DNA from 3 places in the Streptomyces sp. NPDC111520 genome. Region 2 is predicted to be linked to each of the others. Evidence: riboswitches for the same ligand, from Rfam matches in the RefSeq annotation. Region 2 holds a riboswitch; each other region holds the start of a gene.
What was found. A riboswitch is a leader RNA that binds a small molecule or an ion and turns the genes downstream of it on or off. The one in region 2 is predicted to bind cobalamin.
Positions count from the first base shown of each region.

Region 1: it holds a riboswitch for cobalamin, as region 2 does, so the genes downstream of both, nicT (Nickel transporter NicT) here and ACZ7MY_RS28960 (cobalamin biosynthesis protein) in region 2, are expected to answer to the same signal.
Region 3: it holds a riboswitch for cobalamin, as region 2 does, so the genes downstream of both, ACZ7MY_RS32290 (ribonucleoside-diphosphate reductase subunit alpha) here and ACZ7MY_RS28960 (cobalamin biosynthesis protein) in region 2, are expected to answer to the same signal.

Region 1 covers NZ_JBVKBW010000004.1:580,534-583,776, forward strand. Annotated here, with positions in the region: gene nicT (Nickel transporter NicT) at 58-1,155, opposite strand; cobalamin riboswitch at 1,184-1,385, opposite strand; gene ACZ7MY_RS12165 (thioesterase II family protein) at 1,768-2,553, shown strand; gene ACZ7MY_RS12170 (non-ribosomal peptide synthase/polyketide synthase) at 2,614-3,243, opposite strand, start outside.
Region 2 covers NZ_JBVKBW010000013.1:164,446-167,688, reverse strand. Annotated here, with positions in the region: gene ACZ7MY_RS28970 (inorganic phosphate transporter) at 1-1,065, shown strand, start outside; gene ACZ7MY_RS28965 (hypothetical protein) at 1,103-1,342, shown strand; cobalamin riboswitch at 1,498-1,623, shown strand; gene ACZ7MY_RS28960 (cobalamin biosynthesis protein) at 1,678-2,670, shown strand; gene ACZ7MY_RS28955 (cobyric acid synthase) at 2,667-3,243, shown strand, end outside.
Region 3 covers NZ_JBVKBW010000017.1:975-4,217, reverse strand. Annotated here, with positions in the region: gene ACZ7MY_RS32290 (ribonucleoside-diphosphate reductase subunit alpha) at 1-1,626, opposite strand, end outside; cobalamin riboswitch at 1,757-1,916, opposite strand; gene ACZ7MY_RS32285 (GlxA family transcriptional regulator) at 2,163-3,137, shown strand; partial or broken gene ACZ7MY_RS32280 (sodium:solute symporter family transporter) at 3,195-3,243, opposite strand, start outside.

The DNA.
Region 1 (3,243 bases), on a different contig from region 2:
GTGGGCGATGCGCCCGGTGCCGGCTGCGCGTCGGGTGCGCCTCCGTCCCGGAAGGCGTCAGCCGCCGCTCGCCGTTCGCGCCGCCCAGCGATCCTCCACCCTGGCGAGGCGCCAGTAGGCGATCGCGACGGCCCACACGGCCACGAACAGGCCGACGATCACGTAGCCGACGTTGTCGAGGTCGAGTCCCGCCACCCAGCCCGTGAAGCCGTCCGTCATGTCGAGCTTGTCGTGCAGGACACCGATGAGCTCGATGGTGCCGATGAGGAAGGCGACCGCGATCGACAGACCGGTGATCGTGAGGTTGTAGTAGACCTTGCGGACCGGGTTGGAGAACGCCCACTGGTAGGCGAAGTTCATGAAGGTCCCGTCGAGCGTGTCGAACAGGCTCATGCCGGCGGCGAACAGCAGCGGCAGGCAGAGGATCGCGTACCACGGCAGTCCCGCCGCGGCCCCGCTGCCGGCCATGACCATGAGCGCCACCTCGGTGGCCGTGTCGAAGCCCAGCCCGAACAGGAAGCCCAGGGGGTACATCTGGCCCGGGCGCGTGATCGCCTTCGTCAGCCGGCCCAGGATCCTGTTCATGAAGCCGCGCGAGTCCAGGTGCGCCTCGAGTGCGGACTCGTCGAAGGACCCCCGGCGCATGCTCCTGAAGACCCGGAGGATGCCCAGCAGCGCGACGAGGTTGAGCGCGGCGATGGCGTAGAGGAAGGTTCCCGAGACGGTGGTGCCGACCAGCCCGAGCGTCTGGTGGGTGCCGGAGTCCTCGTCGGCGAGGGTGCCGGCGAGCTGCGTGCCCCCGGCGACGAGGGCCGCCAGCGCCACGACGACGCTCGAGTGCCCGAGGGCGAACCAGAAGCCCACCGAGACGGGCCGCTTGCCGTCCGCCATGAGCTTGCGCGTGGTGTTGTCGATGGCGGCGATGTGGTCGGCGTCGAAGGCGTGCCGCATCCCCAGCGTGTACGCGGTGATGCCGAGGCCGAGACCGAAGGCCTTGGAGCCGACCTCGTAGTGGTTCGGCACCACGAGGAGGAAGAGGATCCCGAAGGCGACGACGTGCAGAGCCACGATCACCGCCATCAGGCCGACGGTGCGGACGGTGTCCTCGCGCCGCCAGCGGAAGGCCCCGGGCAGGTCGGATGTGGGCAGGGTCATGCGGTCACGCTCCAGCACCTCGTGGATCACTTCGTGAGATGCCGCGGCCGGTCTCCTGGCTTACGGGCGAAGCGCGCCCGCCTCTGCCTTCCCGGCCTTGGTGAGGCCAGTGGCACCGCCGATGGCGGAAGAGGCGGGAACTACCCGATCACAGTGGCGAGGGCCGCTCCGGAGTGAGCTTGTGTCAGCTGTCACCGGTCTTCCCGAGCACCGCGGCGCAACCACCCTAGATTCCCTGGTGGGAGGCCTGCAAGGCTCCGGGACCGGAGGGGTTGAAGATCACATCCGGGCCTGCGGAGGCGTCGCCCGTGCACCCCGTGCCCGACCGGCGGCCCGCCCGTGCCGGCGGCTCCCCGCCGCAGGCGGACGGACCCGTCCGGCGGTGGTGCTCGGTGTGCCGCTGCCGACGGCCGACGATAAACTCAGGCCGACAAGCCGCACGCTCCGGAGCAGGTACGTCGCCGGGTCCGTCTCCCCCCGCCCTTTGGCGCCGCGCACACGATTCGGGCGCTCTTGGCATCCCCGGGGTCACCGGGCCGGCGAAGTCCACGGACGGATGGCGCAACAAGGCGAGGCGGCGCTGACGCCGCGATCCCCATCGGACGGATCCACGTGAACCCACAGAATGCCGGCACCTCCCCTACGGCGACCAGTCGCTGGTTCCGGACCATCAGGCCCGCTCCGGCCCCCACGCTGCGACTCGTGTGCTTCCCGCACGCGGGAGGAACCGCCAACTTCTTCCGTCCGTGGAAGGGTCTCGTACCCGAAGGCGTGGAACTGCTCGCCGCCCAGTACCCGGCGCGCGAGAGCCGCTTCCTGGACGCTCCGGCCGAGACGATGGACGAGCTGGTCGCGGACCTCGCCGGCGCGTCCCGTGAACTTTTCGACGTCCCTGTCGCCTTCTTCGGACACAGCATGGGGGCGTCCGTCGCCTATGAGCTCGCCACTCGCCTGAGGGAGGAACACGGGCGGACCGTGACCGCACTGTTCGTGTCGGGACGCGGCGGCCCGGGGAAGGAGCGGAGGAGGCCGGGGCTGGCGGACGCGGGCGACGAGGAGCTGATCGCGGACCTGTCCGAGATGGGCGGCACACAGGCCGAGGTGTTCCGCGACCCCGCGTTGGTCGAGCTCGTGCTGCCCGCGATCCGCGCGGACTACCGCCTGCTGGAACGCTACGACGCCCGCGTTCCCGACGAGGACTCCCGTCTCGACGTTCCCGTTGTCGCGTACTACGGGAACGGTGAGAAGGACCTCGATCACGAATCCGTCATGGCGTGGTCGGCGATCACGAGGGCGAGTTTCGATTTCCGGTCCTTCGAAGGCGGCCATTTCTACCTCGTGGAAGAAGCCGACAGCCTCGTGAGGGACCTCCTCGCACGGCTCCGGACAGCGAACTGATTCCTGCTGTCCCGGTGGAGCGTGGGGCCCACGCGCGATCCCGCGCGTGGGCCCCGGATGTCACTTCGAACGCCCCGTCAGGACGGCGGCCAGTACGGCCCCCACCTGAAGCAGGGGCCCGGGCCTGGTCATGTCGTTGTGCGAGGCGGCGACAGGATGGATGTGCAGGCTCCCGTCGACGTAGGGCGCCCACCGCCGGATGACTTCCTCCTGCGGGTACCCGGTACCGGTCGCGGGGAAGTGGAGGACGTCTCCGGTGAAGTGTCCCGGCGTGGCGCGCCGGACCATCCGCCAGTTGTCCCGGGTGTTCCGCACGACCCCTCGGACGTGGTCCTCGGTCAGCTCCCGCAGGTCGGCCATCTCCTCCTTGATGATCTCCAGTGCCCCGGGCACGGTGAGCGGTTGTCCCGCGGTGTCCACCGTGAGCCCCAGGGCGTGCAGGAGCTGGACCAGGACGGTGTGGTCGTCGGCCTCTCCATGGACGGCGTCGGTGTCCGGCGGGTAGGCGTCCATCATGGCCAGCAGGGCCACCTCCTGCCCGGCCTGCTGGAGCCGTACCGCGACGGCGTGCGCGAGGTTGCCGCCCATGGACCAGCCGAGCAGGTGGTAGGGGCCGCTCGGCTGGACGCCCGTGATGTGGTCGACGTACCAGGTGACCAGCGCGTCGAGGTCGGACGGGGGCGTCCGCGT
Region 2 (3,243 bases):
GTGCTCAACCTCGTCGGCGCCTTCCTCTCCGTCGAGGTGGCGAAGACGATCTCCGGCGGCATCCTCGACGAGAGCACGGGCATCAAGCCCGAGGTCATCTTCGCGGGGCTCGTCGGCGCGATCGTCTGGAACCTGCTGACCTGGCTGGCGGGTCTCCCCTCCAGCTCCTCCCACGCCCTCTTCGGCGGCCTCATCGGCGCCTCCGTCGCCTCGGCCGGGTTCGGCTCGATCAACGGCGACGCGGTCGTCATGAAGGTCCTGATCCCGGCCGTCTGCGCCCCGGTGGTCGCCGGTGTCGCCGCGATGCTGGCGACCCGCCTGACCTACCGCATCGGCCGCAACGCCGACCCGGCCGCCACCGCCAAGGGCTACCGGGCCGGGCAGATCGCCTCGGCCGGTCTGGTCTCCCTCGCGCACGGCACCAACGACGCGCAGAAGACCATGGGTGTCATCACCCTCGCCCTGATCGCCGGCAACGTCGTCGCCCCCGACTCCGACCCGCCGCTGTGGGTCATCGTCTCGGCCGGCCTCGCCATCGCGCTCGGCACCTTCATCGGTGGGTGGCGGATCATCCGCACCATGGGCAAGGGCATCACCGACATCCAGCCGCCGCAGGGCTTCGCCGCCCAGACCGGCGCCGCCACCGTCATCCTGGCCTCCTCGCACCTCGGCTTCTCGCTCTCCACCACGCAGGTCTGCTCCGGCTCCGTCATGGGCGCCGGCGTCGGCCGCAAGGGCGGCGTCGTCCGCTGGAGCACCGCGGGACGGATGTTCGCCGCGTGGGGGCTCACCCTGCCGGCCGCGGGACTGGTCGCCGCCGGCGCCGCGCTCCTGGCCGACCAGGGCGACTGGGGCGTCACGGCGGTCGCCGTCCTGGCGCTGGCCGCCTGCACCACGATCTGGATCGCCTCCCGCCGCAAGCCCGTCGACCACACCAACGTCAACGCCGCCCACGACGACCAGGAGCCGGGCGTCATCACGACGGCCATCGCCGCCGTGATCCCGCCGCCCGCGGGCCTGACCGCGACCGCCGCCGACACCGACCCCGCCAAGGCCTCCGCCTGACGGCGGCGCCGCACCGGCCCCGGAAGGAACCAGCACCATGCACATCGACTGGGCTGCCCTCGGCTCCGTCTTCGGCGTCAGCCTCGCCGTGACCGTCGGACTCGTCGGCCTGTTCACCCTCGGCATCGTCGGCCTGTCCAAGCAGGGCACGGCCGGCGGCGAGACGGGCACCTCCACCACGGGCGGCTCCACCGCCCTCGCCCGCACCGGCGCCTACCTGTGCTTCGCGCTCTGCGCGGCGGCGGTGGCGTACGGGATCCACCTGATCGTCGCCTGACCCGCACGTCACCGCGCACCGCGGTGTGAAGTTGACCTCAGCTCCCGGCTTTCCGGCCGTGAGCTGGGGTTTCTTCTTTTCCACAGGCAGTGGCGGTGAGTTGACGGGCCGGAGCGGCCCGTGGTGGTATCGGAACCGCCAAACGGCGGCAGGAGAGGAAGTCCGGTGCGAATCCGGCGCGGTCCCGCCACTGTCACCGGGGAGCGGACCCCCGCCCATGGCCACGGCCCGAGGAAGGGCTGGAAGGCCGGGGGTCCCGCCGATCCGGGAGCCAGGAGACTCTCGTCGCCGGTCACGTCGAACCAGGGCGCGGACCCTGAGTGAGGACTCCTGCGATGCGCGGCTCCGGCCGTTCACCCGACACCGGCGCCGCGGCGCCGTGCGTGTTCGCCGCCGGTGCGGCCCTCGGCTGGCTCGCCGACCTCGGTTTCGCCGACCCGCGGCGCGGTCACCCCGTGGCGGTGTTCGGGAGTGCCGCCGCCCGCCTGGAACGCGCGTTGTGGCGCGACCACCGCGGCCGCGGCGCCCTCCACACCGTCCTGTGCGCGGGTGGCGCCGTGGCGGCCGCGGCGGGGCTGCAGCGTGCGGTGCGCCGTTCCGGCCCCGCGTCCGTCGCCCTGACGGCGGCGGCGACCTGGGCCGTGCTCGGCGGGACCTCCCTGGTCCGGGAGGCGCGTGCCATCGGCGCCGCCCTGTCCGCCGGCGACACGGAGGCGGCACGCGAGCGGCTGCCCCATCTGTGCGGCCGCGACCCTCAGGCGCTGGACGAGGCGCAGTTGGCGCGGGCGGTCGTGGAGTCCGTCGCGGAGAACACCTCGGACGCCGTCGTCGGCGCGCTGGTGTGGGGCGCGCTGGGCGGCGTGCCCGGGCTGGTGGGCTTCCGGGCGGTGAACACCCTCGACGCGATGGTGGGTCACAAGTCGCTGCGTCACCGGAGTTTCGGCTGGGCCGCGGCCCGGCTGGACGACGTGGCCGGCTACCCCGGCGCCCGGCTGACCGCCGCGCTCGCGGTGCTCGCCGGGCCCGACCCGCGGGGGGCGTGGCGTACCTGGCGCAGGGACGGCTCCCGGCACCCCAGCCCGAACGCGGGGCCCGTGGAGGCGTCGTTCGCGGGGGCGTTGGGCGTACGCCTCGGGGGGACGCTTGCCTATGGCGGGCGGGTGGAGCACCGGCCCGTGCTCGGGGCGGGGAACCGGCCGGTGGAGGCAGGGGACATCGAACGGGCGGCGCGCCTGTCGCGGCGGGTCGGCGCGCTGGCGCTGGCGGTCGCGGTGGGCGGACGCCTGGCGTGGGGCGCGGTCGCCCGGAGTCGGAGGAGGCACGCATGAGGGGCGGGGGCCTGCTGGTCGCGGGGACCACGTCGGACGCCGGCAAGAGCGTCGTCACGGCGGGGATCTGCCGGTGGCTGGCGCGGCAGGGCGTGTCCGTGGCGCCGTTCAAGGCGCAGAACATGTCGCTGAACTCGTACGTCACCCGTGAGGGCGCAGAGATCGGCCGGGCCCAGGCGATGCAGGCGCAGGCGGCCCGCGTGGAGCCCACGGCCCTGATGAACCCGGTGCTGCTCAAACCCGGCGGGGACCGGACGAGCCAGGTCGTCCTGCTGGGGCGCGCGGTGGGCGAGATGAGCGCGCGCGGCTACCACAACGGGAGCCGCGCGGAGCTGCTGCGGACCGTCACGGACTGCCTGGAGGAGCTGCGCGGCCGGTACGACGCGGTGATCTGCGAGGGCGCCGGCAGCCCGGCCGAGATCAACCTGCGGCGGGGCGACATCGTCAACATGGGCCTGGCGCGGGCCGCCCGGCTCCCGGTGGTCGTGGTCGGCGACATCGACCGGGGCGGGGTGTTCGCCTCGTTCTTCGGGACGACGGCGCTGCTCGCCCCCGAGGACCAGGAGCTGGTCT
Region 3 (3,243 bases), on a different contig from region 2:
GATGCGCTCGGCGATCCTGGTGGAGAGCACCTTGGCCTCGGCGGAGTCGAAGGGCAGCCGCAGCTTGAAGAAGACGTCCTGCAGGCCCATCGCGCCCAGGCCCACCGGGCGCCAGCGCTCGTTGGAGGCGGCGGCCTCGCGGGTCGGGTAGAAGTTGATGTCCACGACGCGGTCGAGGAAGGTCACGGCGGTGCGGACGGTGGCGTCCAGCCGCTCCCAGTCGATCGAGCCGTCCTCACCCACGAACGCACCGAGGTTGACCGAACCGAGGTTGCAGACCGCGGTCTCGCCGTCGTTCGTGACCTCCAGGATCTCCGTGCAGAGGTTGGAGGAGTGGATGACGCGGCCGGGCTCGGCGGTCTGGTTGGCGGTGCGGTTGGAGGCGTCCTTGAAGGTCATCCAGCCGTTGCCGGTCTGCGCGAGGGTGCGCATCATGCGGCCGTACAGCTCCCGCGCCGGGAGGGTCTTGCGGGCCAGGCCCGCGGCCTCGGCCTTGCGGTAGGCGGCGTCGAACTCCTCGCCCCACAGGTCGGCCAGCTCGGGCACGTCGGCGGGGGAGAACAGCGACCAGGTGCCGTCGGTGTCGACACGGCGCATGAACTCGTCCGGGATCCAGTGCGCCAGGTTCAGGTTGTGGGTGCGGCGCGCCTCCTCGCCGGTGTTGTCGCGCAGTTCCAGGAACTCCTCGATGTCCGCGTGCCAGGTCTCCAGGTAGACGCAGGCCGCGCCCTTGCGGCGGCCGCCCTGGTTCACGGCGGCGACGGAGGCGTCGAGGGTGCGCAGGAACGGGACGATGCCGTTGGAGTGCCCGTTGGTGCCGCGGATCAGCGAGCCGCGGGAGCGGATGCGGGAGTAGGACAGACCGATGCCGCCGGCGTGCTTGGACAGCCGGGCCACCTGGTGGTAGCGGTCGTAGATGGAGTCCAGCTCGTCCAGCGGGGAGTCCAGCAGGTAGCAGGAGGACATCTGCGGGTGCCGGGTGCCGGAGTTGAAGAGCGTGGGGGAGCTGGGCAGGTAGTCCAGCCGGCTCATCAGTCCGTAGAGCGCCGCGACCTCGTCCACCGAGCGGCTGGTGCCGTCCTCGGCCAGGCCGCAGGCGACGCGGAGCATGAAGTGCTGCGGGGTCTCGACGACCTGGCGGGAGATCGGGTGGCGCAGAAGGTAGCGGCTGTGCAGGGTGCGCAGGCCGAAGTAGCCGAAGCGGTCGTCGGCGCCGTCGGCGAGCGCGGTGTCGACCAGGGCGTCCAGCCGGCCGGCGTGCTCGGCGACGAAGGCGGCGGTGCCGTCGGCGATCAGGCCTTCGCGGTGGCCCACGGCGATGGACGCGGAGAAGGAGACCGCGCCCTCGCCCGCCGCCTCGTCGGCGATGGCGAGGGTGAGCAGACGGGCGGCGAGCCGCGAGTACTGCGGGTCCTCCGCGATCAGTCCGGCGGCGGCCTCGGTGGCCAGCGCCCGCAGTTCCGCCTCGTCCGCGGCGGCACTGCGGCCGCGCAGCGCGGCGGCGGCGACCCGGCCGGGGTCGGTGTCGGGGAGGTCTGCGGTCAGTTCCGTCAGGGTGCGCAGCAGTTCGGCCCCGGTTGAGGCAGGGTCCGATGCGGTGGCGGGTGCGGCGGGCGCGATGGTCACGTGTGCTCTCTCCCTCGTACGGCGGCGACGCGGAGGAGCGACGGGGCGCACGCGGGGCAGGCCAGGGCATGCCGCGGCGCGTCCGCCGGCCCAACCCGCGAGGCCCGGACACTTCACCGTCCGGACGGCGCGCCGGACGGTGCCGTCGGCAGGTACTCGGACTCGCGGGTATGCCCTGGGGCGCCCGCACACCGTTGCGGGGCAGTCCCGGATTCCCACCGGCTTCCCCTGCGGCGACAGCGGAGTTGAGCATACATCTAGTGGCGCCCGCTGGTGACACCACCAGATGTTGTGTCGACGCGGTTACAGAGCGACGAGTTCACCGGTGCCAGTCGTGGCCGTCGCGGGAGTCGTGGACGTGTCCGGTCAGGGCCGCGAGGGCCAGGGCCAGGAAGAAGACCAGTGCGGTGACCGTGGCGAGGAAGGTTTCCATGCCCTCGACTCTCCTCCTCGCGCGGCCCTGCCGGGAGTGGCAGGACTGACGTGCTACCGCGAAATCCTGCCACGCCCTACGGCCGGTCTGCCATCCTGGAGGCATGCTGCAGAACGTGGCCGTGGTCCTGCTCGACGGAGTCCATCCCTTCGAACTCGGGGTCGTCTGCGAGGTGTTCGGAATCGACCGGTCGGACGACGGTCTGCCGGCCTACGACTTCGCCGTGGCCTCCGCGGAGAGCCCGACGCTGACGACGCCCGCCGGGTTCACCGTCGGCACCCGGCACGGACTGGAACGGCTGGAGGAGGCCGACCTGGTCGCGGTGCCGGCCGGCGACTCCTATGTGGACCGGGAGTACCCGCCGGAGCTGCTGGACGCGCTGAACCGTGCCGTCGGACGCGGGGCGCGGGTGCTCAGCGTCTGCTCGGGGGTCTTCGCGTTGGCCGCCGCCGGCCTGCTGGACGGCCGCCGCTGCGCCGTCCACTGGAAGCACGCGGAGGAACTGGCGCGGCGCTACCCCCGGGTGCGGGTAGAGCCCGACGTGCTCTACGTGGACGAGGACCCGGTGATCACCTCGGCCGGCACCGCCGCCGGGATCGACGCCTGCCTGCACCTGGTGCGCAAGGAGCAGGGCAGCGACGTGGCCAACGCCATCGCCCGGCGCATGGTGGTGCCGCCGCACCGGGAGGGCGGCCAGGCCCAGTACGTCGACCGACCGCTGCCGCGCACCCGCTGCGACACCGTGGGCGAGGTCCTGGCGTGGATGGAACGGCACCTGGACCGCGAGGTCACCGTCGACGAACTGGCCGCCCGGGCGCACATGTCGCCACGCACCTTCGCCCGCCGCTTCCAGCAGGAGACCGGTACGACGCCCTACCGCTGGCTGCTGGGCCAGCGCGTCCTGCTGGCCAGGGAGTTGCTGGAGGGCACCGACGAGACGGTGGACGCCGTCGCCGCGCGCGCCGGATTCGGCAACGCGGCCACCCTGCGCCACCACTTCGCCCGCTGGGTGGGCACCACCCCCCAGGCGTACCGGCGCACCTTCCGCTGCCCGGTGCCGGCCGCCCGTACCGCATGACGACGGGCCGCCACCCCGTCCCAGGGCGGCGGCCCGTGCTCGTGGCCGGTGCGGCGGTCAGTGACCGGCGCCCACCGGCAGGTCCTTCTGCACGCCCGGGTCGCCG